Regions from separate parts of the Pantoea sp. CFCC18179 genome, predicted to be linked through region 1. Evidence: predicted binding sites of a transcription regulator. Region 1 holds the regulator's gene; the other holds the start of a gene.
What was found. Region 1 encodes LexA, which represses DNA repair genes until DNA is damaged. Its sites were predicted from a motif close to TNCTGTATGTACATACAGNA; they were not measured.

Region 1 (15,317 bases):
GGACGCGCAAGTATACCGTCCCAGGATGAACAATCACAGGAGTCAGAATGGCAAAGCGGATTCAATTCAACCAACACGGCGGCCCGGAAGTTTTGCAATGGGTCGATTTCGAGCTGGCCGATCCCGCTGCACACGAAGTGCAGGTGGAAAATAAGGCCATTGGCATTAACTACATTGATACTTACGTGCGCAGCGGCTTGTATCCGCAAGCCAGCTTCCCTTCGGGCGTCGGCACCGAAGCCGCGGGCGTGGTGAAACGTGTCGGATCGGGTGTAACGCGTTTTAAAGTTGGCGATCGCGTGGTCTATTGCCAGGCGGCACTGGGCGCGTACAGCGAACTGCACAATGTGGCAGAAGACAGATTGGTGATTCTGCCGGAAAGCATCAGCTTCGAGCAGGGTGCCGCGTCCTTCCTGAAAGGGCTGACTGTGCAGTATTTGCTGCGTCAGACTTACAAAGTCAAAGCCGATGAAATCTTCCTGTTCCACGCTGCGGCGGGCGGCGTCGGTTTGATCGCTTGCCAATGGGCAAAAGCGTTGGGCGCGCATCTGATCGGCACCGTCGGCTCTGCTGAAAAAGCCAAAATCGCCAAAGATGCCGGAGCATGGGCAACCATCAATTATCGCGAAGAGGATATCGCCAAGCGCGTCAGCGAGTTGACCAACGGTGAGAAAGTCGCGGTGGTGTATGACTCAGTGGGCAAAGACACTTGGGAACCGTCGCTCGACAGCTTGCGTCGCCACGGTTTGATGGTGAGTTTTGGCAATGCTTCCGGGCCAGTAACGGGCGTGGACTTGGGCATTCTCAACAAGAAAGGCTCGCTGTTCGTTACGCGCCCTTCGCTGTTTGGTTACATCACCAATCGCGAAGAACTGGATGCCGCCAGCAATGAGCTGTTCTCGCTGATTGCCAGCCGTGCCATTCAAGTGAATGTTCCGGATCAGCAGAAATTTGCCTTGAGCGATGCGGTGCGCGCGCATCAAGTGCTGGAAAGCCGGGCCACGCAAGGTTCGAGCTTGCTGATTCCCTGATCGCTAAATGCAAACGGGGCTTCCCGTAGGAAGCCCCTTTTTCTTTCTTTTTTATAGTTCGCGCTGGTGTAGGGACAGCGGCGATGAATTCGTGTTGAAACAACGCCAATCATCCTGGCAGAAAACATAAGTAAAAAATATGTTTAATTGCGGATTCGTACTAAGCAATTTCCTGGTCTGTGATCTTCACCGCAATTAGCGCCAACCATTACGTTCTAAGTCACTGATTTTTCTTTTCAGACGGTTCAATTTTGCTTCGCCCGATGGGGTGGAAAATGCACGATACAGCCACGCCGCCACCAGCGCCAAGATCAGCCACGGCAACAATTTAATAACAATTGCCAGCAATCCGCCAAAGAACATTAAAGCGGTAGCAACAATCAAGGCCGCGATGACACCAAGCAATGAAACGCCGGTCACCAGCAGCATGAGAAAGAAGCCGAGAACAAAGAGTATTTCCACGAAGGTTCTCCAGAATTTCCGATATGGGTACAGCAGGAGCATTACAAGATGCGTGCCAACTCCGTGGAGATGCTAACTGATTGAAATTGTTGAATGAGGGAGAAAATGCAGAATTGCAGGGTGGTGAAAAAAACCAACATGTGGCGAGGAAATAACGTTATTCCAATGATTTCCAGGTGCGCATAAATGCGCACCCTACTAAAACTGCTCTCAATACTATGTAGGGTCGCCATTTATGGTGACCTTGGTATTCACGCCAACTTAGGCTTCCTGCGGGATCTTATCCGCCACCAGCGCCAGCGCTGCTTCTAACACGCGTACATCAGCCCCCGGTTTATGGGCATTTTCACTCAAATGACGACGCCATTGGCGTGCGCCCGGAATCCCCTGGAACAGGCCCAACATATGGCGCGTAACGTGGCCAAGATAGGTTCCCTGCGATAACTCCGCTTCGATGTAAGGATACATGGAGCGCACCACCGCTACCGGATCCGCCAGCGGCGTATCGCGGCCAAACAGTTCACGATCCACCTGCGCCAGAATGCCCGGATTTTGGTAGGCTTCGCGCCCCATCATCACGCCATCCATATGCTGCAAATGCTGCTTCGCTTCTTCCAGCGTCTTAATGCCGCCGTTGATCGCCATGGTCAGCGCCGGGAAATCACGCTTCAGTTGATACACGCGCGGATAATCGAGCGGCGGAATTTCGCGGTTTTCTTTTGGACTCAGACCAGAAAGCCAGGCTTTACGCGCATGAATGATAAAGGTGTCGCAGCCGCCCTGTTGCGCCACGGTACCGATAAAATCACACAGGAATTCATAACTGTCCTGCTCATCAATGCCGATGCGGGTTTTCACCGTGACCGGAATGCTCACCACATCGCGCATCGCTTTAATACAATCCGCCACCAGCTGCGCATCCGCCATCAGGCAAGCGCCAAAACGGCCATTCTGCACACGATCGGATGGGCAACCCACGTTGAGGTTAATCTCGTCGTAGCCGCGCTCTTCAGCGAGCTTGGCACATTGCGCCAGCGCCGCCGGATCGCTTCCGCCCAATTGCAGCGCCAGCGGATGTTCGTCCTCGCTATAAGCCAGATAATCACCTTTGCCGTGAATGATCGCGCCAGTGGTCACCATTTCGGTGTAAAGCAGCGTATCGCCGCTTAATTTGCGGTGGAAATAACGACAGTGGCGGTCGGTCCAGTCGAGCATTGGGGCAATAGAAAAACGTTGCGAGGAGAAGGTATCGGTCATGAAACGCAATAAATCCGCAGTAAGTGAGTGATGAGAAACTGCGCAATGATAGCACAGCAATAACGGGCGACACAGCCGCCCGTTATTAGCACTACACCGTACGTGCTTTTGCAGCAGAAGCAGGCTGGCGAGCAGGCTCACCTACGCGCGCCGGGGCGGTTTCTCGCGTATGCAGCGCCACCCAAGTGGAAATCACTCCCAGCAGCGAGAACATCACCGCCGGTCCAATCCAACCGACCACGCTGTAAACGCCGGTGGCAATGAACGGCAGCAAACCCGCCACTACCGATGCGCCGTTGTAGCCCAGTGAAATCCCTGATGAGCGCACATTGGCCGGGAACTGCTCGGAGAACCAGCTCGATTCCACCGCAAAGATTGGGTCATGGCTGAACAGCAGCGACATCGCTACCGCCACAATCACCATAGTGACCGCGCCGGTATTGATCAGCATAAACATCGGGATACCGAACAAGATAGTGAAGATGGCGCCAATCAGGAAAATCGGGCGACGACCGTATTTGTCACTCAGCGCGCCGTACAACAAGTGGCTGCCCAAACCGAGCGCCGAACCGATCAGCGTGCCCCACAGCACATGATGGGTATCGGTAATTTTCGCCAGCACCACATACGACAGCATAAAACTGGTGGTGATGTAGTAACCGCCGGTTTCCGCCAGACGTAAGCCCATAATCTTGACGATGGTGCGCCAATCGCGGCGAATCACTTCCAGCGCCGGTTGTTTGACGATCTGATTGTCGGCTTTGGCTTTTTCAAACTCCGGTGATTCCGCCACTTGCAGACGAATAAAGATGCCGATCGCCACCATCACAAAGGAGATCAGGAACGGCATGCGCCACACCCAATCACCTTCAAACAAGGCGGCAGAGAGCAGGAAAGAGCCGTTTGCTAGCAGCAGGCCGAGCGGAATCCCCAATTGTGGTACAGCACCAAAGAAGCCGCGCTTTTTGGCCGGCGCATGCTCAAAGGCCATTAGCACCGCGCCACCCCATTCCGCGCCGAATCCGATCCCCTGGATCATCCGGAGTAAGATCAACAAGATCGGTGCCAGAATACCGGCTTGTTCATAGGTGGGTAACGCGCCGATCAGCACCGTCGCGCCGCCCATCGCCAGCAGCGACCAGAACAGCACGGTTTTGCGGCCATAACGATCGCCAAAGTGTCCGGCCAGATAACCGCCCAGCGGACGCATCAGGAAGCCCACCGCCAGGGTGGCAAAGGCCGCGAGAATGCCGATGATCGGCTCTTTGGTATGGAAAAAAATCGGGCCAAAATAGGCCGCAGCCGCCGTGCCGTAGATGAAGAAATCGTAGCTCTCGACTGCCGATCCAATCATCGATGCGAAGGAGACTTTGGCCGCGTTTTCGCGGGTGTTTGCAGGTACAGAAGTCGTGTTCATGTCTTACCCCGGTATTATGATATTTTTTCGGGCAGCGTGACTGACTGGTTAACGTGTAGGGTTTTGCCAGGTTTCAATCACTCTGCTGTCATCACGTTGCCCCAATCCGGCTTCTACTGCCGCCAGATAACGAGCATGAGCGACCTGTAAGAGCGGAACCTCTGCGTGACAGGCGATCGCCGCCTCTGCCACTAACCCGCTGTCTTTCACAAAAATATTGATGGCGCTGGAAACCGCCACATCGGTGCCCTCCAACATGCGTGGGCCACGATCCGACAACATCCACGAACCCGCCGCACCGCGTTCCACCAGCTTCAGCACCTGCGCCGGATCCAGCCCTAACGATGTCGCCAGACTTAGCGCCTCGGCGGCCGCCACGATGTGCACCGAGCAAAGGTGCTGGTTGATCACTTTGATCCCCTGACCTTCGCCGATCTCACTGCCGACGATCGACACCGATCCCATGGCGTTCAATATCGGATCAACGGTGGCGATCGCTGAGGCTTCACCTGATGCAAAAATCACTAATTCCCCGGTGCTGGCGCGCGCGGTGCCGCCCGTCACTGGCGCATCGACCACTTTTGCTCCTGCCGCGATCAGCTGAACGGCTGCTTCCCGCACCGCTTGCGGGCCAACGGTGGACATAATCACCCAATGTTGCCCCGCCACCTGCGGCAAGGCTTCAGCCACCAGCGCCTGCAACTGCTGCGGCGTGGCAACCATCACCACCACCACATCCGCTTCTGGTGCTTGCGTGATGCTGCTGACCGCTTCAATGCCCTGCGCCTGCGCACGTTGGCGCGACGCCTCGAACACATCCACCCCCAAAACCGCATGTCCGGCCTGCTGAATCTGGCATGCCATCGGTACGCCAATCGCCCCGGTGCCGACGAAGATAACTTTCATGCTTTTCTCCTTACGCATTTACGCCAGCCAGACGCGAATCGCGCTGACCACGGCATCAGTGGAAATCCCGTAACGGTCGTGCAAGGTTGGCAACGCACCGGCATCAAGGAATTTATCTGGCAGGCCGATATGCTTGAACACCGGCATCACCTGCGCGTGCAGCAAGCTGGTGGCAATCGCTTCACCTAAACCGCCGACCACGCTGTGGTTCTCCATCACCACCACCAAACGTCCGGCGCGCTGGCACTGCGCGATGATGGTTGCCGTATCCAGCGGCTTGATGGTCGGCACATGCAGCACCGCCACATCCACGTTGTCCTGCGCCAACGCCTTGGCCGTTTCCAGCGCGCGCATGGTCATAATCCCGCTGGCGATCAGCAAGACATCGCGGCCATCGCGCAGCATTTTGGCTTTGCCCAATTCGAATTGGTAATCGTATTCGTCCAGAACCAGCGGTACTTTGCCGCGCAGCAGACGCATATAAACCGGGCCTTGATGATCGGCAATCGCCGCCACCGCTTGTTCGGTATCCAGCGCATCGCACGGATCAACAATCGTCAGGCCAGGAATGCCGCGCATCAGCGCAATATCTTCCGTGGCTTGATGGCTCGGCCCGTAACCGGTGGTTAAACCCGGCAGCGCAGCGCAAATCTTCACGTTGAGCTGCTCTTCGGCAATTACCTGATGGATAAAGTCATAGGCGCGACGTGTGGCGAACACCGCATAGGTGGTGGCAAACGGCGTCATGCCCTCTTTCGCCATGCCGCCCGCAGCGCCCATCAGTAGCTGTTCAGCCATGCCCATCTGAAAATGACGTTCAGGATGAGCTTGGGCAAAAATGTGCAGATCGGTGTATTTCGACAGATCGGCAGTCAGGCCAACAATATTCGGTCGCGTGGCCGCGGCTTTCACCAGTGCATGACCAAACGGCGCGGAGACGGTTTTCTGTCCTTCGCTGGCGATCGAGGCAATCATCGCCGAAGTGGTCAAGCGCGGTTTTTTCTCTGCGGTGATGCTGCTCATTGTGCGGCCTCCTGAGCCTGATCGAGGATGGCGATGGCCTGCTGCCATTCATCGGCATCAACCCGAATAAAGTGGTTCTTTTCTCGTGCTTCAAGGAACGGCACGCCTTTGCCCATCAAGGTATCCAGCAGGATCACCCGCGGTTTCGGCTCTTGCAGCGCACGCGCACGGTCAAACGCCTGCTGTACTGCGGCGATGTCGTTGCCATTCACGCGTTGTACGTGCCAGCCAAACGCCTGCCACTTATCCGCCAGCGGTTCAAAACCCATCACGCTGCTGGAAGGACCGTCGGCCTGCTGCTGGTTGATATCCACTAACACGATCAGGTTCGACAGCTGATGATGCGCCGCGCCCATCGCCGCTTCCCAGGTGGCACCTTCATCTAACTCGCCATCCGACATTGAGTTATACACAAACGCCGGATTGCCTTTGTGGCGCAGCGCCAGCGCCATGCCGACACCAATCGTCAATCCCTGGCCGAGCGAGCCGCCAGAGATCTCCATGCCAGGCGTGTAGGTTGCCATGCCGGACATTGGCAAACGGCTGTCGTCAGAACCATAGGTTTCCAATTCTTCTTCAGGGATTATGCCCGCTTCAATCAGCGCCGCGTACAGTGCGATAGCGTAATGACCGTGCGACAGCAGGAAGCGATCGCGACCTTCCCATTCCGCATCTTCCGGGCGGATATTCATCGCGTGGCACCACGCCACCGCCAGCATATCGGCCAATCCCAACGCCTGACCGATGTAGCCTTGCCCTTGAACTTCGCCCATTTGCAACGCGTAGCGACGGATGTGATAAGCGTGCTGCTGCAAACGTTGCAAAGTGGTCACTTCAGGTTCTGCGAGAGTCGTCATAAGTGTTCCTGAGAAATGTGAAATCTTGCAAAAGTGGCGAGTAGCGGGCAGATCTATCACGGAGAAATGTGCATGCTATTCACCTGTTAAATCGGCTGCTCACGCTCGCTTTGCCCCTTGAGAACAGATTACGCAGCCACAGCGCCGACCGACAAAAGCAAAAAATGCATCTACTGTTGAATGGGATTCACGAATGTCGTTATTGAGAAAAGCCCCGCTTTCACTACTGCGTGCGTTTGAAGCGGCTGGTCGTACTGGCGCGTTTGCCAGCGCGGCGAAAGAACTCGATCTCTCGCCCAGTGCCATCAGTCATGCCATCCGCAAGTTGGAAGAGACGCTAGAGACGCGTTTGTTTCAGCGCAGCACGCGCGAAATCATCCTCACCAAAGAAGGCGTGGTGTTGCTGGAGCACATTCAGCGCGGCTTTGATGAGATGCAGCGCGGCTTAGCGCTAGTAACCGCCGATGAGTCCCGCCCGTTGCGCTTGCATACCGCGCCGAGTTTCGCTCATCAATGGCTGCTGCCGCGGCTGGGCAGCTTTATTCAGGCGCATCCGCACATTGATTTGCGTCTGTCGGCTAGCACCGAATACGCGCGCTTCGAGCAAGATGACTTTGATTTGGATATTGTTTATGGCGAGCCGCGTCCATCGCCTTATGAAAAAATTCCGCTGGCGGTGGAAGAGTTAACGCCGCTGTGTTCGCCAGCGCTGGCCGCGCAGATCAAGCAGCCAGAGGATCTTTATCATCAGCCATTGATTCAATGTGATGTGCAGCTTTATCAATGGAAAGGTTGGTTTGAGGCTAATAACCTCACCCCGCCGCGCCATTATGGTTTGCGCTTTGACCGCAGCTTTATGGCAATCGCCGCCGCCGTCGATGGGCTGGGCGTGGTGCTGGAATCCAAATTGCTGGCCGAACGCGAATTGGCCAGTGGGCGTTTAGTGTGTCCGCTGATCAATACCACGCAAGAGATTCATTACATCGGCCACTATCTGGTGTTTCCGCGCCATCAACATCGCCATTTTGCGCTCGACAGCTTTAAAACCTGGTTGCTTTCCCAGCTCAATCTGGCCCAGTTGCGCTGATTGATTACGATCACAATTTCCCGCAGGTGAAAAAAAACAGGTCGCCGATTGCGACCTGTTTTATGTGAGCCTGTTCACGAGAAATCAGGCTCGATGTAACCGTGATGTGAAATCTATCAGTTAGAAGTTAAATCCAAGCTGCAACATGGCACCGACAGTATTGTCCTCGCCCACCGAACCAGCCAGATCCAGATGCACCGTATTGTGGAATGGCGACACGCCCAAACCGGCGGTGAACACATTGGTATCGTTCGATTTCATATCGGCGCGATAACCCGCACGCAGCGCCAACCATTCCAGCACGCGGTACTCGGCACCGACGCCTGCATATTGGCTGCTTTCTTGCGATTTAAAGCGCTTGGTTTGGGTCAAATCGACATCACCGGCCACGGTAAAGGGTCCGTTATTCCATGAAAGTCCGGTGGTGACCAGCGGTCGGATTTGGTAGGTATCGCTGTAACCATTGACCTCTTTGGTGTCGATATCACGCGAAACCAGGTTCTGTCCGGTCACGCCTAACGTCCAGTGGTCACCGAAATCAGTGGCAAGGCCGGCATCGACGTTAAAACCGGTATCACTGCTGCGATAGCGACTGTCGTTGATATCGTTCTTGTCGTAGTTGTAGATACTGGCGGTGTAATTATATAGCCAAGTTTTTTGCACCTTTGGCGTTACGCCCAGTGAAACCGGATGACCTGCAATCGAGAACTCATGGGCGACGGCAACGCCATAGTCGGTGATTAACGCCGCCAACCCGTTGGCGCTGGAGCGCAGATTATCTTCATCACCGGGACGCGGAATGATGCTGCCATTAGCTACGCCGCGCAGGTAAGCAATATCGCTGTCCGCCACGTTGGCGCGCACGTGCGCCGTGCCATACGCCTTGGTAATGAAGGCAAACGGCAGGGTTTCATTAGGAACGGTAACCGCCAGCGCCACACCCGCAGTGCCATCGGCTTTGTTGCCACGTAAATCGCTGAGCTGATTCGCCATATCGCCAGCGGCCGCTTTCAGTTGCGGGTAGCCATTGAGGTAATCGGCAAATGTCAGGCCATCAATCACTTTCTGATAACGATCGACGGTATCAGTGATGTCATCGACACGGTCGATTAATTTGTCTTTGTCAGTAACCTGTGCGCCCGCTGAAGGGAAAATGATGCTGACGTTGTCTTCAGGCTGCGCTTTGGTCATCAATGCTGGGTTAGCCAGCACCGCTGAACTCCATGTGGAAGACGCCACGCCAGTGCCGCCCATCGCATCATTGCGTGCGTCGTACCATGTGCCTGCTGCCAGAGCCGAAGTAGAAAGAAATACCGCATTCAAACCAACAAGATAAGCAACTTTTTTGTGCCTGAATAATGTCTTCACCATGAGCCTGCCATCACCTTTGAAATGTCGCTGAGCCTCTCACCGACGGAACAGTTTAGTTAGCCGCTATTCTGAACCTCGGCTAACGCTTCATTGCCGTGAATTAAAAGGAAATAGCACTGCTATTCGCAGAATTGGACGCACACGCACCATTCTGCTGTGTTTTTATGCAGAAAAATTAACAGTGAGTAAATTGATGCCAGAAATTACTTAAGACCTTTTGAACCATAGTCGCTAACCCGGTGAGTTGCAAAGCAAAAGCCCTCAACCGTTGTCGCGCCTGCCAGCTACGATTGGTACAGCAAAAATGCTGCAAAAAAATAACCGGGGAAATGATTCAGGTAATTTGTTGATTGGTGGGAATTTTCTGAGGCGTTTTAGGGATAAAAAGCAATCACAGCAGGGTAAAAATTTGTGTGATAAAATAACATCACCTGCAACCTGGAGAATGCTTATGTCAAACCTCACGCCCGAACAACTTCTTACTCAGGCTGAATCACTTTGCCTTGACCGCGGCGTGCGCCTCACCACTCAACGCGCAGAAGTGCTGCGTTTAATGGCGGAGCAAAATGGTTCAATAAGCGCTTACGATTTGCTGGATCAACTGCGCGTCAGTGAGCCACAGGCTAAACCGCCGACCATTTATCGAGCGCTGGATTTTTTGCTGGAACAGGGCTTTATTCATCGCGTTGAGTCAAACAACAGCTATGTGGTTTGCCATCATTTCGATGAACCGGCACACACTTCGGTGATGCTGGTGTGCGATGGTTGCGCGGCAGTAACGGAAAAACATGCTCACGGCGTGGAAAAAACCATTGCGGGTTTGGCCGATCAGGCAGGGTTTTCTTTGCGGCATACGGTGATTGAAGCACATGGTTTGTGTGAGAACTGCGCGGAAGTCGCGGCTTGTACCCATCATGAAAGCTGCGAGCATGACCATCAGGTGGAAGGGAAAAAACGGGCCAGAAAATAGGGTGGCACTTCCGTGTGCCTTACCGATCACTACGCTAAATGATCGGTGGGTAGGAGCATCTTCCTAATCGGGAATTACCAGCGGTAATCTTTATTGGTGGTTTCCCAATCCTTCACTTCTTTCTCGGCTTCATCTTTCGCGTAGCCGTAGCGTTCCTGAATTTTGCCGACCAGCTGATCGCGCTTACCTTCAATCACGGTCAGATCGTCATCAGTGAGTTTTCCCCACTTCTCTTTAAATTTCCCTTTAAACTGCTTCCAGTTGCCGCTCGCTTCGTCTTTGTTCATATAATCCTCCACGTCATCCTGAGTGAGACGGGTAATCCCCTAGATAAAGAAGGAAATACCCACACAACGCGCTACTCATTTGCGCCGTTTGAGATAATTATAGTAGGCGCTGCGCAGTTTGCTGGGAAATACAGATTAATCTGTAGGTTACGCTTCGCTTATCAAGCATTAAACCAGCTGTCATGCCGCCAATGGCCGCGCCAGACCAGCCACAGCGTTAACCCGCGCAAAGCAAGAAACACCGTAACGGCCAGCCACAAGCCGTGATTGCCCAGCCACGGCAATGTCAAAAGCGTAATGCCATAACCGATCGCCGCCATCACCATGCTGTTACGCATTTCACGTCCACGCGTGGCACCGATAAACATGCCATCCAGCAGATAACACCACACGCCAACCAGCGGCAAAATCACCTGCCAGATGAGGTAGCGATCAGCCATTTCACGCAGCGCTTCAAGGGAAGTCAGCATGGCGACGATCTGCGGTCCGGTGCAGGCATAAATCACCGCAAACATTAGCGCGACAAAACACGCCTGACGACAGGCTGCATGCCAGATTAGCAGTAACTTACTGCGATCCTTGGCGCCAACCGCTTCGCCGGAACAGGCTTCGACCGCGTAAGCAAAGCCATCTAACGCATAGGCCGTGAAAGTCAGGAACATCAGCAACACCGCATTGACCGCCACCACATCCGGGCCAATACGCGCGCCAAGTAACGTCAACGAAGCGAAACAGATTTGCAGCATGAGGGAACGCAACATGATGTCGCGATTAAGACGGAACAAGCGCGCCGCATCGCCGCGCCAGCTGCTTTTTAATAATGAAAAGTGAATACCGCGCATCTTGAGTACTCGCGCCACCATCCACAAACCAACGGCAAGCGTGACATATTCCGCCGTTGCAGTTGCTGCCGCCGCACCGGCCACGCCCCAATGCAGCTTAAGCACGAACAGCAGATCGAGCAGGATGTTGACCAGATTACCGATAATCAGCAGCACCATCGGCGCGCGCGCATACTGCACGCCGAGCAACCAGCCGAGAATCACTAAATTGGCTAGCGTGGCGGGCGCGCTGAGCCAGCGAATCTCAATAAATATTTGCGCCTGTTGCTGCACTGCGGCACTACCGCCCATCAATGCGGCGGCCAAATTACTCGCTGGCGTTCTTAACAGCATAAACAGCATGCCAAACACCAACGCGATCAGCAGCGGCTGGGTTAACGCGCGCGCCAGTGCAGTTTTATCATTGGCGCCAAAAGCTTGAGCGGTAAGCCCGGTGGTGCTCATACGCAGGAATAGCAGCAACATAAAGATAAAACTGGTTGCTGTCGTGCCCACCGCGACGCCGCCCAAATAGATTGGGCTGTCGAGATGACCAATCACTGCGGTATCCACCACGCCCAATAATGGAACGGTGATATTAGAGAGGATCATCGGCAGCGCTAGCCGCCAGAGTGTTTTATCTGAAGAGGAAAACAGCCGCATCAGCCCATTCCGTTTTATGCGGTGATCAGCGTGATGACGCCGGACTGTGCCGCAGAAGAAGTTTTAGAAAAGTAGAATAGCAGACTGCGGCCAGCGAATGTTTCGCCGCCGCAGTTGGGGAAAAGCAGAAATAAATCAGAGCCACTCGCCGTTACGCACGATGCCAACCGCCAAACCTTCAATGGTCAGCAGTTGCTCGCGAGTATCAACGACAATCGGTTGGAAATCGTTGTTTTCTGGCAGCAAATGCACAATCGCGCCCTGCTTTTTCCAGCGTTTCACCGTGACTTCATCATCAATGCGCGCCACCACAACCTGGCCGTTACGCACTTCCTGCGTTTTGTGCACTGCTAATAGATCGCCATCCATAATGCCGATGTCTTTCATCGACATACCGCTAACGCGCAGCAGAAAATCCGCGCTCGGTTTGAAAAGGTTGGCATCTACTTGATAGTGCGCTTCGATATGTTCTTGTGCCAACAGTGGTTCACCCGCAGCAACACGGCCAATCAGCGGCAGCCCTTCGCTCGGTTCTTCTTCCATTAGCAAACGAATCCCGCGCGATGCGCCGGAAACGATTTCAATTACGCCTTTACGCGCCAGCGCTTTCAGATGCTCTTCAGCAGCATTGGGCGAGCGAAAACCCAGTTGCGCAGCAATTTCCGCACGCGTTGGCGGCATGCCCGTCTGGTTAATATGGTCGCGAATCAGGTCATAGACCTGTTGCTGCCGTGCAGTTAACGCTTTCATCCCGCCCCCTGGTTGTTTATACAGTCGCTGTGAGTATATACAGGTATTGGCGGAATGAAAACCATAACAGAGGGAAAAATCAGCGGGTTGAGGAATCTGGAATCTTTATCTCAAATGCGACCAGAGCAAGGCGATCCAAACAAACAGAGCCAGTAAGATAGTCAGCAGTACCGCAGCCGACCCCATATCTTTGGCGCGCCCCGCTAGCGGATGCTGCTCCTGGCCGATGCGATCAACCACGGATTCGATGGCACTATTAAGGACTTCGACAATGACCACCAGCATCACAGAGCCAATCAACAGCACGCGGGTGATGGCATCCACATCCAACCAGCATGCGATAACAATCGCCATTAGCGCCGCAACCGCTTCCTGGCGAAACGCGGCTTCATGCTGCCAGGCAGCGCGCAATCCTTGCCAGGAATAACCGGCTGCTTTCACTATTCTTACAATACCGGTGACATTATTTGCCATGTACGTGGAACCCTTGATCTATTTTGACGTCAATGTGTGGCAGTGTGAGGCGGCAGAGCCACAGATCTTCGCTGCGCTTTCTGGTATGCTTGCCGCGCTTTGCTAACAAGAGGCTTTAAGTTGTCTATGTCAGGTTGGCGTAAACTCTATTACAAATTATTGAATTTACCACTCTCTATTTTGGTAAAAAGTAAGGTCATTCCGACCGATCCTGTCTCTGAACACGGGATCGATCCGACACGTCCGGTGATGTATGTTTTGCCTTATGATTCAAAGGCTGACTTGCTGACATTGCGGGCGCAATGTTTGAAACATGATCTGCCCGATCCGCTGGCACCGCTAGAGATCGATGGCACCTTACTTCCCCGCCACGTGTTTATTCACGATGGCCCGCGCGTTATTCCTTATTTCGTGGCAAATCCGGAATCGGTAAAGCTCTTCCACGACTACCTCGATCTGCACCGCAGCAACCCGCAGCTTGATGTGCAGATGTTGCCGGTCGCGGTGATGTTTGGTCGTGCGCCGGGACGTGAGACGTTGGGCGAAGCCGCGCCACACTTGCGCGTGCTGAATGGCGTGCAGAAGTTCTTCGCCATTCTGTGGCATGGTCGCGACAGCTTTGTGCGCTTCTCACAAACCGTTTCGCTGCGCCAAATGGCCACCGAGCACGGCACCGATAAGTCGATTGCACAGAAACTGGCACGCGTAGCGCGGATTCACTTCGCACGCCAACGTTTGGCGGCGGTTGGGCCGAGCTTGCCGGCGCGTCAGGATCTCTTCAACAAGCTGCTTCAATCCAAAGCGATTGAAAAGGCAGTAGAAGATGAAGCGCGCAGTAAAAAGATTTCGCATGAGAAAGCCCAGCAACACGCCATCGAAATGATGGAAGAAGTCGCGGCCAACTTTTCCTATGAAGCGATTAAAATCACCGATCGCGTAATGGGTTGGCTGTGGAGCCGCTTATATCAAGGTATCAATGTGCATGGCGGCGAGCGCGTCCGTCAGCTGGCGCAGGATGGCCATGAGATCGTTTATGTGCCCTGCCACCGCAGTCACATGGACTATCTGCTGCTCTCATATGTCCTTTATCACCAGGGTTTGGTGCCGCCGCACATTGCTGCCGGTATCAACCTGAATTTCTGGCCAGCGGGCCCGATTTTCCGCCGTTTGGGTGCGTTCTTTATTCGTCGTACCTTTAAAGGCAACAAACTCTACTCCACCGTATTCCGTGAATATCTGGGCGAGTTGTTTAGCCGTGGTTACTCGGTTGAATATTTCGTGGAAGGTGGACGTTCGCGTACCGGCCGTTTACTCGATCCGAAAACCGGTACGTTATCAATGACGCTGCAAGCGATGTTGCGTGGCGGCAGCCGCCCCATCACTTTCGTGCCGATCTACATCGGTTATGAGCATGTGATGGAAGTGGGTACCTACGCCAAAGAGTTACGTGGCGCGGCGAAAGAGAAAGAGAACTTCCTGCAAATGGTACGCGGCTTGCGCAAGCTGCGTAATCTCGGCCAGGGTTACGTCAACTTTGGCGAACCGCTGCCATTGATGAACTACCTGAACAAAAACGTGCCGGAATGGCGTGATGCGATTGATCCGATTGAACCGCAGCGTCCCGCCTGGATGACGCCCGCAGTGAATGACATTGCGGCGAAGCTGATGGTACGCATCAATGAAGCCGGTGCGGCCAACGCCATGAACCTGTGTGTGACTGCGCTATTAGCGTCACGCCAGCGTTCACTGACGCGCGAACAGCTGATTGAGCAACTTGAGTGCTACACCCAGTTGCTGCGTAACGTGCCGTATTCGCCAGAAGCAACGGTGCCCGATATGAGCGCCGAAGCCCTGCTAAATCACGCCATGGGCATGAACAAGTTCGAAACTGAGCAAGACAGCATTGGTGACATCATCATTCTGCCGCGTGAGCAGGCGGTG
Region 2 (15,317 bases), on a different contig from region 1:
CGCTACACGAGCACGCGACCACCGTGCTATTCGTTGATGCGGCGCAGAGAAGACGTGGCTGAATCTGCAACGTTTTCATCCGATTCGCGATCGTCTGCCCAATCTTCATCCGCCTCTTCCGGCTGCGCCTGCTCGACTAATTGCGGATTGATCGGCCGTTTGATCTCGACGCCAAGCGAGCGGAAGACTTCACTTTGCGCAATCAGATTGCCGCGCCCTTCTGACAGTTTTTTCATCGCCTGATGATAACTTTGCTGCGCTTTATCGAGATTGTGGCCAATGCCGCTCATGTCATCGACAAACAGCCGCATCTTGTCATACAAGCGCGTTGCCCGATCGGCGATACGCTGCGCATTGCGGCTTTGATGTTCATAACGCCAAAGATTGTTGATGGTACGCAGCGCCACCAGCAGCGTGGTTGGGCTTACCAACATGATGTTTTGCTGCAACGCTTCGCTGATCAATTCTGGCTGACGATCGATCGCCAGCAGAAACGCCGGTTCGACCGGGATAAACATCAACACATAATCGAGCGAGCGTAAACCGGGCAATTGTTGGTAATCTTTTCGTCCTAACAAACGAATGTGTCCGCGCATGGCATTGACGTGTTCCTGGATCGCCTGCTCACGCGTAGCTTCATCGTCGGCGTTGAAGTAGCGTTCGTATGCCACCAGCGTCATTTTGGCGTCAATCACCACATCTTTGCCTTGCGGCAAACGCACAATCACATCGGGCTGCATTCTGCCCTGCTGTTCCAACTGCACGCTGACTTGTGTTTGATATTCGTAGCCTTCACGTAATCCTGAAGCCTCTAACACGCGGCTCAACACCACTTCGCCCCAGTTGCCCTGAATCTTATTGTCGCCTTTCAGCGCTTTAGTAAGGTTGACGGCTTCTTGTGCCATCTGCGCATTCAACTGCTGCAATTGGCGAATCTCGTGGGTCAACGTGTGACGTTCTTTGGCTTCAAGGCCAAAACTGTCGTGCACCTGACGACGAAAACCATCCAACTGTTCACGTAGCGGACCAATCAGGCTATTGAGGCTTTGGCGGTTTTGCTCATCAACGCGCTTGCCGCTGTTTTCGAAAATACGGTTGGCAAGATTTTCAAACTGCGCGCTGAGACGTTGTTCGCTGTTGGTTAGAAGACGCTGCTTCTCTTCAGCGCCAAAACGCGTCTCTTCAAGACGAATAGTGACTTCACGCAATTCAGCTTCTTGTGCGCTGTTTACTTCGAGCTGATTACGCAATTCGCGGCTAAGTTGCTCACTTTCGCCACGCCAATAATCAAGCTGCTGCAAACGCTCTTGCGCACCGCTCAACGAGCCGTGCAATTGGCGAAGCTCTTGTTCGCGCTGCTGAATTTGCTGTTGTAACTGTTCGAGCTGTTGCTGCTGGCGCTGCTGCGCCTCTTCCAACAACCGGCGCTCGGTGATGAAGCTGGCGTGCTGCTGGCCGGCACGCAATTGAGCAATGATCCAACCAATGCCCAAACCGGCCAGCGCCAGCGCGCCGCTGATGATAAGTTGCTGATCCATAATTCCCCCCGTGGATCGTCTCGCTGAGGGAAAAGGTAGAGTGGCACTGTATAAATGTCCAGAAGAATTAAAGCGCTTTCACCGTTAAATCCCCGGCTTTCCACGCATCAATCAGGAAGAACGGCATTGGCAGCACCCATTCGTTGGTGGCGCTATGAATACGTGCTGGATAGGTCCAACTTTGCCCATCATAAGTGATTTCAACTTGCTGCCAGTCGTTTTCAACATTTTCGATTTTACCGGCCATGCTGGCAAAACCGGCATTGCTGCCGACGTGGAAGCTGTCGGTTTGCCAGCGAATCGGTTGATGTGCCGGCCACGGCTGGGCGTGATGGAAATGGAAAATATCGTCATGGCTCAGCAGGCTTTCACGCGCCGTTGGCCACAGCGCCACTTTGAGGAAGTACTGATCGGTAAAACGCTCGCTGCCTTCATACTGGGCAATAAAGTCGCGCATCTGCTGTTCAACATTGTGGAACACGCCGTGGCAGCCGCCCCACATGCCAGCCAGCAACAATTCGGTGTGCGAGAAGTAATCACGCATATGATGGAACCAGCAAGGAGAATTCAGCCAAGCATCCACCGCCACCACTTCGCGCTCAGACAACAATGAGTCGGCATCACGAACGATGTAGCGTTTTACGCTGGCATCGTCCATTACCAGGAAACGCCACAGGGTTGGGAAGATGGTTTTCTCCTGCGACATATCGACCAACTGCGTGTTCGACTGCTGCAAACGCTGCCAAACGTGCTGCGGCACGCTGTCGTCAAGGTAAATGCGGCAAATCCAATCAGGATAGAGTTCGCGCGCCACTTCAATGTTCTTGATCAGCGTTTCGCAATAACGTGGCTGGCCGCCATACAAACTAAAGGAGATGATGTTTTCCGCTGGATTGCTACGATTGATCGGCGGTGGCGTTTCGGAAGGGAAAGCAACTTTCGGGCCTTTACTGAATTTCGCGTCTGATAATTCTAAGGATTCGCGGCCATAGCGTGCCACTTCATCCTGCTTATTCAGCCAACCACACACTTCGGTTAAGCCATCCAGCCAGGTTTCCGATGCTTGCGCACGCTGCGCGGCAGGAGCCTGATAGATCTTCTGGTAAATTTTGTAGGATTTTTTGTATTCGCCGGTGCGCATCAATGTCAGCGCATAATCGCTCAGCACTTGCATGTTGTTAGGCATCACGCGCAGTACTTCTTCACAGCACTGGCGGGCGAGTGGAAAATTGCTGGCCGCCATTGCCTGGCGGAAACGCGCTGCTGCACCTTCAACGCGAGATTGCGCAGCAGCGGGATTGCTCATGAAATTAGGACGAGGGACAGAAACCGTTTTGCGCATAAGAAATTTCTCAGTATTGGCTGAAATTGCGCGCATTCTAATCAGGCAATTGCTGAGCTCCCTATAAGCCTGGTCTCGAATTCGTCCCTTGAATGGCGCACTAAATTAAGTGACGCACGGCTTCAACCACAATTTTCACCGCATCACTTTCGGTCTGCTTCATGGTCGCAGCATCCGGGATCTCTTTTTGCGTACGGTTCACGATGACGCCAGCCACCATGCCGGCACGCAGTCCCTGACTGGCGCACATGGTTAACAGTGTAGCGGATTCCATCTCATAGTTAAGAACGCCCATCTGTTGCCACTCTTCCATCGATCCTTTGAAGCGATTAACCACGCGACCAGAGAAAGTGTCGTAGCGTTCCTGGCCCGGATAGAAGGTGTCGGAAGACGCGGTAATACCAATGTGAGTTTTCGCGCCGCAGGCTTCTGCCGCCGCCACCAGCGCGGTGGTACAGGTGAAATCGGCAACCGCCGGGAATTCCATTGGAGCAAAGTGCAAACTGGCGCCATCAAGACGTACAGATGCGGTGGTAACCAACACATCACCCACATTAATATGCGGCTGAATCGCGCCGGTGGTGCCGACACGCAGGAAGGTGCGCACGCCAAGTTGCGCCAGTTCTTCTACAGCAATTGAGGTTGAAGGTCCGCCGATACCGGTTGAGCAAACGACCACTGGTTTACCCTCCACTTCAGCCAGATAAGTGGTGAATTCACGGTGCGAAGCCAAATGCTGAGGATTATCCATCAGCGCCGCGATTTTCTTCACGCGCTCAGGATCGCCCGGGACGATGGCGAGTGTGGCGCCTTTAAGGTCAGCTTTAGTGATGCCAAGATGGAAAACGTCAGATTGGGCCATAACAGACTCCTGATTGATAAGGGATGTGCGCGCCACTCTACGTGAGCAAGCAGCAGAATTATGTGACTGATTTCACCCTCAATAATGAAAGTTACATTATCAGAAAATTTTTATGTGACACGAATCACACTTTAGCGTTGTGTCATTCTGAATTGCTACAAGCGGTGCTGTGTAAGTTCTGTTAGCAATGTTAATAGAGATGAAGCACACGTGAAAAAATCCCTCTGCACCCTACGTCAGCCTGACGCCATCGGCCAGGCTATAGTTACGTGATTGCGCATTTGCTAGCACGGAGAGAACCATGAAAACCGAAGACAATATGGCACAAAAAACCGCAGCTGGTGGCTTTGCGCCGGCAGTTCAGCCCACCGCAAGCAGCACCATTATTACCACTAGCGATGCGATCCATGCTGGTGAGACCTCGGTTCCCAGCCAGGGCGAAAATCTACCTGCTTATTATGCCCGACCAAAAGAGTACCAAGGCACGCTGCCCGTGGTGTTGGTGGTGCAGGAAATTTTTGGCGTCCATGAGCATATTCGCGATATTTGCCGTCGTTTGGCACTGGAAGGTTATCTGGCGATTGCGCCGGAACTCTATTTCCGCGAGGGCGATCCCAACGACTACAACGATATTCCGACGCTGTTCAAAGAGTTGGTGAGCAAGGTGCCGGATTCGCAAGTGCTGTCCGATCTCGATCATGTCGCCAACTGGGCCGCGCGCCACGATGGCGATAGTCGTCGCATGGCGATTACCGGTTTCTGCTGGGGCGGTCGCATAAGCTGGCTGTTTGCCGCCCACAATCCGCAGGTGCGTGCAGCTGTCGCTTGGTACGGACGTTTAGACGGTGAGAAAACGCTGAAGCAACAAAAGCATCCGATTGATGTAGCGGTTGATTTAAATGCGCCAGTGCTGGGTTTGTACGGCGGTCAGGACGAAAGCATCCCGCTGGAAAGCATTGATAAAATGCGCCAGGCGGTGCATGCGGCGAATGCCAAAGCCGAAATCGTGGTTTATCCCGATGCGGGTCACGCTTTTAATGCCGATTACCGCGCAAGTTATCATGCTGATTCTGCCAAAGATGGCTGGCAACGCATGCTGGCATGGTTCAGGCAGTATGGTGTCGCGCCAAACGCCTAATAAAAAAGGGGCGCACTCGCGCCCCAAACCTATCAACACAACGTATTAAATCGTTTCACTCCGCAAGTTCTGCGCCGCTTTGACCATATTCGCCAATGCCTGACGCGTTTCCGGCCAGCCGCGCGTTTTCAGCCCACAATCCGGATTCACCCACAAACGCTGTTGCGGAATACTTTGCGCCGCTTTACGTAGTAACTCTTCCATCCACTCCACGCTGGGTACGTTGGGTGAGTGAATGTCATAGACGCCTGGCCCGATTTCGTTCGGATACTCAAACTCTTTGAAGCTATCCAGCAGATCCATATCGGAACGTGAAGTTTCGATGGTGATGACATCCGCATCCAGCGCGGCAATCGAATCCATGATGTCGTTGAACTCGCAGTAACACATGTGGGTGTGAATCTGCGTGGTATCCTGCGCCACCGCGGCATTCAGACGGAACGCATCCACCGCCCAAGTCAAATAGGCCGCCCAATCGGATTGATGCAGCGGCAGACCTTCACGCAGCGCCGGTTCATCAATCTGAATAATGCCGATGCCAGCTTTTTCCAGATCTGCCACTTCATCACGCAGCGCTAAGGCAATCTGTTTGGCGATGGTTTCGCGGCTGACATCTTCACGCGGGAACGACCAGCAAAGAATGGTCACCGGGCCGGTCAACATGCCCTTTACCGGTTTCTCAGTCAGCGACTGAGCATATTTGGCCCACTCAACGGTGATCGCCTGTGGACGACTAACATCACCGATAATCACCGGCGGCTTCACACAGCGTGAACCGTAGCTTTGTACCCAGCCGTTTTGCGTGAACACGAAGCCATCAAGGTTTTCGCCGAAGTATTCGACCATGTCGTTCCGTTCCGCTTCGCCGTGTACCAACACGTCCAGCCCCAGACGTTCCTGTTCCACAATCGCCTGTTTGATGTGCTGGGCGATGCCGGTGCGATAGTTGCCACCGTCGATGTTGCCTTTTTTGAAGTCGAGGCGCAGACCGCGAATTTCCGTGGTTTGCGGGAATGAACCGATGGTGGTGGTTGGCCAATCCGGCAGATTGAAGCGTGCACGTTGGGCTTTAGCACGTTCGGTGTAATGGCTGGCACGCTCCACATCTTTGGCTTGAATTTTCGCCAGCCGCGCGCCGACGGCGGCATTGTGCACGCGAGTGGATTTAGCCCGCGCGCGAATCGGCGCGCTCCATTCCACCAGCGAAGCGGCATCATTGTTATTGAGAGCGTGACTTAACAGCGCCAGTTCGGCACATTTTTGCAGCGCGAAGGCAAACCAGCTTTTTACTTCAGCATCCAAACGGGTTTCCACGCTCAGATCGATTGGACTGTGCAGCAACGAGCACGATGAGCCAATCCACAGTTGCTGGCGTTGACCAACCAGCGGTTGCAGGCGTTCAAACCAGCTGCTGAGATCGGCGCGCCATACGTTGCGGCCGTTAATCACGCCGACAGACAGCAACCAATCCGCGGGGATTTGCTGATTGAGTTGCTGAATATCATCTTTGCCATGCACCAGATCGACATGCAGACCTTGCACCGGCAGCGCTTTAATCACATCAATGTTCTGTCCGATGCTGTCGAAATAGGTGGTCAGCAGCAGTTTGCTGGCACCTTGCAGTGCGTCATAAGCCGATTGGAACGCCGCGCGCCACGCTTGCGGCAGTTCCAGCGCCAGCGCCGGTTCATCAATTTGCACCCATTCAATGCCGCGCTGTTTTAGCTCTGCCAACACCTGTTGGTAAACCGGTAGGATGTCTTTCAGCAACGTTAGACGATCAAACTGCTCACCTTTTACTTTGCCGAGCCACAAATAGGTCACTGGGCCGAGCAGCACCGGCTTGACGTTATGCCCGAGCGCCAGCGCTTCATCAACTTCATCCAGCAACTGTGTCCAGCTGAGTTTGAATTTTTGGCCCTGGCTGAATTCCGGCACCATGTAGTGATAGTTGGTGTTAAACCATTTGGTCATTTCCGCCGCTGCTGCCGGTTCACCGCTGGGCGCACGCCCGCGACCGAGGCGGAACAGCGTGTCGAGATCCACCGATCCGTCTTGGTTTTGATGGCGAGCCGGCACATTACCAAGTAGCAAACTGGTGGTTAAAACGTGATCGTACCAGGCGAAATCACCTACCGGCAGCAAATCCACTCCCGCGTCTTTCTGCTGTTGCCAGTGACGAGCGCGCAATTCGCGACCCACGGTCAGCAGCTCTTCCTGTGAGCTATTACCTGCCCAGTAGCTTTCCTGTGCTTTTTTCAGTTCACGACGCAGGCCGACGCGAGGGAAACCGAGTGTGTGGTTCAGAATGGTCATTTGCTGTTCTCCAGATATTCTTAACTGAGTAGCCTGGATGAGATGTTTAGCCGTCCAGATGTTTACACCGCTATAATCTGCGGGTACTGTATGTTCCTCAAGCGCAATATGTTCAATCTCGGAGTGAAGGAATCTCATGATCGAACTCAAACACCTGAGGACGCTGCAAGCGTTACGGAATACCGGCTCGTTAGCCGCCGCCGCCTCGCAGCTTCATCAGACGCAATCGGCGTTATCTCACCAGTTCAGCGATTTGGAACAGCGGCTGGGCTTTCGCCTGTTTGTGCGCAAAAGTCAGCCGCTGCGTTTTACGCCACAGGGAGAGATTTTGTTGCAGTTGGCCGAACAGGTTTTGCCGCAGATTCAGCAGGCGTTGCAGGCATGTCATGAACCGCATCAAACCACGCTGCGTATCGCCATTGAGTGTCACAGCTGCATTCAGTGGCTGACGCCGGCGTTGAATAATTTCCGCCAGAATTGGCCGCAGGTGGTGATGGATTTCAAATCCGGCGTGACGTTTGATCCGCAACCAGCATTGCAGCAAGGCGAGCTGGATGTGGTGCTTACCTCGGATATCCTGCCGCGCAGCGGGTTGTTCTATACGCCGATGTTCGATTTTGAAGTGCGTTTGGTGCTGGCACCGGATCATCCGTTGGCGCAGCTTGAACATATTGCGCCGGAAGATTTGGCTGACGAAGTGCTGATGATTTATCCGGTGCAGCGTCAGCGTTTGGATGTCTGGCGCCATTTCCTGCAACCAGCGGGCGTGAGTCCGGCATTGAAGAGCGTGGATAATACGCTGTTGCTGATTCAGATGGTTTCCGCGCGCATGGGCATTGCCGCGTTGCCGCATTGGGTGGTAGAGAATTTTGAGCAGCAAGGTTTGGTGGTGACGAAAACCTTGGGCGACGGTTTGTGGAGCCGCTTGTATGCCGCGGTACGTGATGGCGAGCAGCGTCAGCCGGTGCTAGAAGCCTTTGTGCGCTTTGCCCGTCAGCACGCCTGCGAGCATCTGCCTTTCGTCCGCGATGCCGCGCGTCCGGGTTCGTTGCAAGCCACTTCTTCCTGATGATGTTGGGCGATGCCTGTCGCCCGCGCTGTTATCGCTGCCTCGCCTGCTCTATAATGCGCCGCCTCAACCCGCGACCAAGAGAGTTTCACCATGATGAGTAACGATGTTCTGCGCAGCGTGCGCTATATGCTTGATTTGAGCGATAGCAAAGTGGTGGAGATTTTTGCCTTAGCGGGAAGTGAAGTGCCGCTGGAAGATGTGCAGGCGTGGATGAAGAAAGATGACGATGCCGCCTTCCGCAAATTGCCGGATGTGTTGATGGGCTACTTCCTCAACGGGCTGATTTTTTATCGTCGTGGTAAAAGCGAAGATGCGCCCGCACCTTCGATTGAGCGCCGCATGAATAACAACATTTTTATGAAGAAGCTGCGCATCGCCTTTGCGTTGAAAACCACCGATATTCCCGATGTGTTGCTGAAAGCTAACTTTAAGCTGTCGCAGGCGGAAGTGGGCGCGATTTTCCGTAATCCAGAACATAAGAATTTCCGCGAATGTGGCGACCAGATTCTGCGTAATTTCCTGAAAGGATTGACGATGATTCATCGTCCGGGGCCGATTAAGAAGGCGTGATGCTTGAGTTTGCTGCCAGATCGGAGCGTCGGACAGAATAGCCCGCTCCGATTGCGAAGAAAGCCCACATCCCTGTGAGTCGGCCTCGCCATCCATGGCTCGGACGCTTCGCGTTTCTGAGCGGGCTACTCTGTCCGATTCATGGCTAAGCGTGGCTTTTGGAGTTTTTGCCTAATACCCAACGCTTGTGCACATACAACGACGCGAAAATCACTGCGGCACCGGCGATAAAGCTCGGCCAATGTGGTTTCTCCTGCCAAATCGCCAGATTCACCAGTAATCCCGCTGGCACATGCATGTTGTTCATGATGCCCAACGTGCCAGCATCCACCTGCGTGGCACCGTAGTTCCACATGAAGTAGCCCAAGCCGGAAGCCGCGACACCCAGCCACACCAAAATGCCCCATTGCAGCGAGGTGGTTGGCAATTTGTTTGGATTGCCCCACAAGCTCCAGGCAATTACCGCGATGATCACCGCGCCAAGATAGAACCACGAAAATGCGGTGTGCTGCGGCATCGGACGCGTTTCCTGCAAGCGTTTGTAACCCACCATGCCGATAGCGAAGCAGATATTGGCTGCCTGCACCAGCAGCAAGCCGAACCAGAAATGGTCACTGACTTTGTCGTAACGAATAATCGCCGCGCCGATTACCGCCAGCATCGCGCTGAAGGCATAGCCAATGCGCAGCGGACGGCGGCTGAGCAAATCGTAGATCAACGTGACATACAGCGGCGTCATTACGGTGAACAGCAGGAATTCGGTGACGCTGAGGTAGAGATAAGCTTCAAAGCTCAGCAAATACATGATGCCGAGTTGCAGCATGCCCACCAGCATATACAGCAAAATGGTTGAAGCACGGTAACCGCGCCAGCGCAGGAATGGCAGGAAGACAATGGCGGCGAGTGATAAACGCATCAGCACCGAGAACCAGGAATCCACCTGACCCGCCAGATATTCCCCGATCAAACTAAAGGAAAAAGCCCACAGAATGGTGGTAACGATCAGTAACAGCACGGTAACGATCCCAAAATGAACAGTGCTGCTAGTGTAAACAAACTGTGATTAGCTGAGGGAACTATTTAATTGACATGTGAACAAAATACACACAATTAGGTCTGCCGCAGGGTCGCCATTTTTGGCGACCACATGGCGAAATTACGCGAGGAACAGCTTACGCAGCGTATGCGGCACCGCATCGTCGGCGTTGCTGCCAATCACATCCAGCGTCGGCAAGGTATCTTTCAAACGCTGCTGCGCATTGCGCATGATGCAGCCTTTGCCAGACATGCTCAGCATCTCAACGTCATTCATGCCGTCGCCAAAGGCGATGCACTCTTTCAGCGAATAACCCAGTTGTTTGGACACCGCTTCCAGTGCGTGGCCTTTAGACACGCCGCCCGCCATCACTTCAAGGCAAGTGGGTAGCGAGAAGCTGACATTCACACGATCGCCCCAGCGCGCTTCAATCGCCTGCTCCAGCGGAATCAAGCGTTCGGCATCGTCGCAGGTGAAGAACACTTTGCTGATGCCATCGGTCGGCAACATACCCGGCTGGTAAACCTGATAATTGAACACGGATTCGCGGAAATAATCCTGTTCGTCGGGGCGATGGCGGCTCATGAACCATTCGTCGTCGCGATACACGTGCGTCAGAATGTGCTCGTCGTGATATTGCAAACCATACAATTCGCTGGCGATATCGGCATCAAGGTTGTGGCTGAACACCAGTTCGCCATCGGCATTGTGCACGCGCGCGCCGTTGGAGGTGATCATATAAGCCGGGATCGCCAGCTTATCGCGCATCTGCCCCACGTCGATGTAGTGACGACCCGTAGCAAATACAAAGTGGATGTCACGCGCCACCAATTCTTGCAGTGTGGTGCGCGCGAATGGCGTTAAACGGTGTTCCGGTGAAAGCAGCGTGCCATCCAGATCGGATGCGACGATGTGATACATGTAAACCTCGGGTGTTGATATCGGAAATTAAAATGCATTAAGCGTGATGGTCAAAGAAATCCATCACCGCGTTGAGCGCTTTGGCGCGCATGGCGTCTGATTCAAACAAGATCTCATGACGCGCGCCGGTGATCACAAGTGGGACATCGCCCGCGCAGGGATGTCCTGCCTCGGCCATCGCCGCACAAAACAGATTTTGCGAGCGGTTATCCACCACATCATCTTCACTGGCTTGCAACAGCAAGCTTGGCGTGGTGATTTTCGCCACCTGATTGAAGATGTCGCGCCCGGCCTGCACGCCTTCGCGCACCCAGTGATAAGTGGGTCCACCCACGCGCAATGCCGGATCGTCAGCATAAAAGCGCAGATTGCGGCGATAGCGTTCCTGGCTGTGCGTCAGGCGATTGATGCCAAACGGATTGGCGCGCCAGCGTCCTGTTCCCAATGCGTAGCCTTCACGCAGTGCCGGCACTTTCTCAGCCCAATCAAGAATCGGATGCGCCATCCAGTCGGGCAGCGGCAGCACAATGCCAAACATCGGCGCGGAGAATACCGCAGCATGAAACGCTTGCGGCTGACGCGCCAGAAACAGCGCTAAAATCGCTCCACCCATCGAATGCGCCAGCACATAGCGCTGCTGATAATGTGGGCTTTCGATCTCTTTCAGATACAGCGTTTCCAAATCATCAACGTAATGGCTGAATTGCACCACATGGCCGCGATGGGAATCGGCCAACAGCCGTTCAGAGCGACCTTGTCCACGATGATCTAAAATCACCACATCATAGCCGCACTGGAACAGGTCATAGGCCAGTTCGGGATACTTGATGTAGCTTTCGATGCGTCCGGGAACCACCAGAATGACACGGCGATGTTGCGGTGAGGTGAAACGTACGTAGCGGATTTTCAGGTTGCCTACGCCGGTGAATTCAAGCTCTTCACGCTGGCGCCAGAAGTCGAGCAGCGGACCATTGGCAAAGGCCGAAAAGCCCTTCTCACGCCCGAGCCAACTCTGTTTGTGCTGCTGCATCGATCCCCCTGAAAAAAACGTGATTGGCGTGCCTACGCTCCGTAGCGTGCCGCGATTTTCTGGCGTATTGTGTCACACTTCGCTAACTTCAGGGAATGTCACACATGACCATTGAATGGTGGTTAACCTACCTTCTCACCACAACGATTCTCAGCCTTTCACCCGGTTCCGGCGCGATTAATACCATGAGCACCGGCATTAGCCACGGCTATCGCGGCGCGGTGGCATCGATCACCGGTTTGCAGTTGGGCCTGGCGATTCATATCGTGCTGGTTGGTGCAGGTTTAGGCGCGCTATTTTCACAATCGATTCTGGCCTTTGAAGTCCTGAAGTGGGCGGGCGCGGCCTATTTGGTGTGGCTGGGTATTCAACAGTGGCGCTCGGCGGGCGGCATTGATCTCGACGCCGTTGCCAAAGCCATGCCGCGTCGCCGTCTGTTCAAGCGCGCGGTGCTGGTGAATCTCACCAACCCGAAAAGCATCGTGTTTCTCGCCGCGCTGTTCCCGCAATTTATTCAGCCGCACCAGCCGCAGTTGATGCAGTATTTGGTGCTCGGCGTCACCACCATCGTGGTCGATATTATTGTGATGATTGGTTATGCCACGCTGGCTACACGCATCGCCGGTTGGATTAAAGGACCGAAGCAGATGAAAGTGCTGAACCGCACTTTTGGTGGCTTGTTTATGGCAGTTGGCGCGCTGTTAGCCAGCGCGCGCAGAATGGCTTAACGCGTTTTCGGTCACCATAAATGGCGACCCTACAATGGATTTTTTCGTAGGGTCGCCATTTATGGTGACCGTTGAGCGACGCGACCGTTTATCGCGAGATGATCAGATGAATGCCAAATCCGGCAAATAACACGCCCGCCATACCATCCACCCATTTCGCCATACGCTGATACTTATCACGCATCCACGGCAGAGCGAAAATCGCCGCCACCAGCGTAAACCACGCAAAGGTCTCGCCAATGATCAGCAGGAATAAACCCCAACGTTCCATTGCGCCGACATCATTGCCGACAAACAGTGAGAACACGCTACCAAAGTAGATAATCGCTTTCGGGTTCGACAAATTAGTCAGGAAACCTTTCAGGAAGCTCATGCCATTTTTTGGCAACGCCACTTCTGGTGCTTCGGTCTGCGGCTGCTTATGGCGTTGACGTGCTGAACGCATCAGCTGCCAGCCCATCCACAACAAATACAATCCGCCACCGACCATAATGATTTCATGCAGCCACGCCATTTTTTCCAGAATCAGATGCAGGCCCATCAGCGCCACGCCAGCCCAGATCACAATCCCTAACGTAATGCCCACCACGCCCATCATCGCCTCTTTACGCGATCGGCTAGCGGCCGTTTGCGAGACAAAGAAGAAGTCCGGACCGGGACTCATCAGCGCAACCAAATGCACCAGCGCGACGGTGGCGAATAACATCAGCATGATTTTTTTCCTTTAACCTTCATCAACATGTTCTTTGATCATCACCAGGAACGGCTTACCAAAACGTTCCAGCTTACGATGACCGACGCCGTTCACGCTGAGCATTTCTGACGCGCTAATCGGCATTTGTTCCGCCATTTCAATCAAGGTGGCATCGTTAAACACCACGTACGGCGGAATGTTCTCTTCATCTGCGATGGCTTTACGCAGCTTGCGCAGCTTGGCGAACAGCTGGCGATCGTAATTGCCGCTATGCACTTTCGGCGAACTGCTGCCACGCGATTTCACCGTGACAATACGTGGCACCGCCAGCATCAACGGCACTTCGGCACGCAAAATCGGCCGCGCGGCTTCGGTCAGTTGCAACGCCGAGTGCATCGCGATGTTTTGCGTCACCATGCCCAAATGAATCAACTGACGCAGCACGCTGATCCAATGTTCATGGCTGTGCTCGCGACCCAAACCGTACACCGGCAGTTTATCGTGGCCGTTGTCGCGGATACGCTGATTGCTGGCACCGCGCAAAACTTCAACAATATAGCCCATGCCAAAGCGCTGGCCGGTGCGATAGATGCTGGACAACGCTTTTTGTGCTTCCAGCAAACCGTCGTAGCGGCGCGGCGGGTCGAGGCAGATATCGCAGTTGTCGCATTGCTGCTGGCGACCTTCACCGAAGTAGTTCAGCAGCACCAAACGGCGGCAGGTTTGCGCTTCCGCAAACGCGCCCATCGCATTGAGTTTGTGGCGCTCAATGTCTTGTAATGGGCCCGGCACTTTCTCTTCCAGGCATTTACGCAACCACGCCATATCGGCCGGATCGTACAGCATCATCGCTTCTGCGGGCAGGCCATCACGTCCGGCGCGACCGGTTTCCTGATAATAGGATTCGATATTGCGCGGGATATCGAAGTGCACCACAAAGCGCACGTTGGGCTTATTAATCCCCATGCCGAACGCCACGGTGGCGACCACGATTTGCAGGTCGTCGCGTTGAAACGCTTCCTGCACGCTGGCACGTTGCGCACTATCAATGCCGGCATGATAAGCGCCGACGCTCAGACCGCGACTTTGCAAGCGCGCGGCGGTGTCTTCGACTTTAGCGCGGCTGTTGCAGTAAATAATGCCGCTCTTCCCACGCTGATCCTGCACGTAACGCAGCAGTTGCTCGGTAGGCTTGAACTTCTCGACCAGCGTGTAGCGAATATTCGGACGGTCAAAACTGCTGATCTGAATCAGCGGATCGTGCATCTGTAGCAGATGCGCGATGTCGTTACGCGTGGTTTCATCAGCGGTGGCGGTTAGCGCCATCACCGGCAATTCCGGGAAGCGCTGACGCAGTTGGCCAATCGAACCGTATTCCGGGCGGAAATCGTGACCCCACTGTGAAATACAGTGCGCTTCATCCACCGCCAGCATCACCGGATTCCACTGATGCAGGCTGTCGAGGAAGTTGTCCATCATCAAACGTTCAGGCGCGATATACAGCAACTTGAGCTTGCCAGTACGGCAATCGGCAAATACTTGCTGCTGCTGTTCACGCGTTTGCGTTGAGTTGAGACACGCCGCCGCTACGCCGTTTGCCAGAAGCTGATCGACCTGATCTTTCATCAGTGAAATCAGCGGTGAAACCACCAGCGTCAGCCCTTCACGCACCAGCGCCGGGATTTGATAGCACAGCGATTTGCCGCCGCCGGTCGGCATCACCACCAAACAATCGCGCCCAGCTAAAGCGGTTTCGATGATGTTTTGCTGACCGGGACGGAACTGCTGGTAGCCGAAGGTATCTTGTAATACCTGCTGCGCCAGCATTTCCTGATTAAGCACTGCCGATGTTGCCACGGTAATCCTGTATTTTTGCGGGTTAGAACAGATCGTTGAGCGTCACGCCCACGCCGAAGCGCGTCTGGCGATGGTTATAATCGATCAACGATTCACCATAACCGCTGAATACCTGCGTGTAAAAGCGCACATGTTCAGAGATTGGGTAGCTCCAGGCAAAGGTTGCGCCGCCGAAGCCGCTGTTCCAGTTGTAGTTACCTTCCACGCTGAAAA

Region 2: the regulator LexA is predicted to act here: its motif matches at 7,281-7,300, upstream of metR (HTH-type transcriptional regulator MetR).

What each region holds. Positions count from the first base shown of each region.
Region 1 is NZ_JBNBPM010000004.1:78,042-93,358, reverse strand. It holds gene ACPUC7_RS09990 (quinone oxidoreductase) at 48-1,031, shown strand; gene pspG (envelope stress response protein PspG) at 1,227-1,535, opposite strand; gene dusA (tRNA dihydrouridine(20/20a) synthase DusA) at 1,755-2,750, opposite strand; gene ACPUC7_RS09975 (MFS transporter) at 2,842-4,167, opposite strand; gene ACPUC7_RS09970 (NAD(P)-dependent oxidoreductase) at 4,216-5,073, opposite strand; gene ACPUC7_RS09965 (transketolase family protein) at 5,092-6,096, opposite strand; gene ACPUC7_RS09960 (transketolase) at 6,093-6,953, opposite strand; gene ACPUC7_RS09955 (LysR substrate-binding domain-containing protein) at 7,147-8,040, shown strand; gene ACPUC7_RS09950 (conjugal transfer protein TraF) at 8,161-9,411, opposite strand; gene zur (zinc uptake transcriptional repressor Zur) at 9,863-10,381, shown strand; gene ACPUC7_RS09940 (CsbD family protein) at 10,456-10,668, opposite strand; gene dinF (MATE family efflux transporter DinF) at 10,830-12,152, opposite strand; gene lexA (transcriptional repressor LexA) at 12,288-12,902, opposite strand; gene ACPUC7_RS09925 (diacylglycerol kinase) at 13,008-13,376, opposite strand; gene plsB (glycerol-3-phosphate 1-O-acyltransferase PlsB) at 13,503-15,317, shown strand, end outside.
Region 2 is NZ_JBNBPM010000007.1:9,438-24,754, forward strand. It holds gene rmuC (DNA recombination protein RmuC) at 27-1,538, opposite strand; gene ACPUC7_RS14385 (tetratricopeptide repeat protein) at 1,606-2,880, opposite strand; gene udp (uridine phosphorylase) at 2,981-3,742, opposite strand; gene ACPUC7_RS14395 (dienelactone hydrolase family protein) at 4,044-4,880, shown strand; gene metE (5-methyltetrahydropteroyltriglutamate--homocysteine S-methyltransferase) at 4,926-7,196, opposite strand; gene metR (HTH-type transcriptional regulator MetR) at 7,333-8,265, shown strand; gene ACPUC7_RS14410 (YehS family protein) at 8,359-8,838, shown strand; gene ACPUC7_RS14415 (carboxylate/amino acid/amine transporter) at 8,984-9,853, opposite strand; gene yigL (sugar/pyridoxal phosphate phosphatase YigL) at 9,995-10,795, opposite strand; gene pldB (lysophospholipase L2) at 10,833-11,825, opposite strand; gene rhtB (homoserine/homoserine lactone efflux protein) at 11,930-12,553, shown strand; gene rhtC (threonine export protein RhtC) at 12,642-13,265, opposite strand; gene recQ (ATP-dependent DNA helicase RecQ) at 13,278-15,104, opposite strand; gene pldA (phospholipase A) at 15,127-15,317, opposite strand, start outside.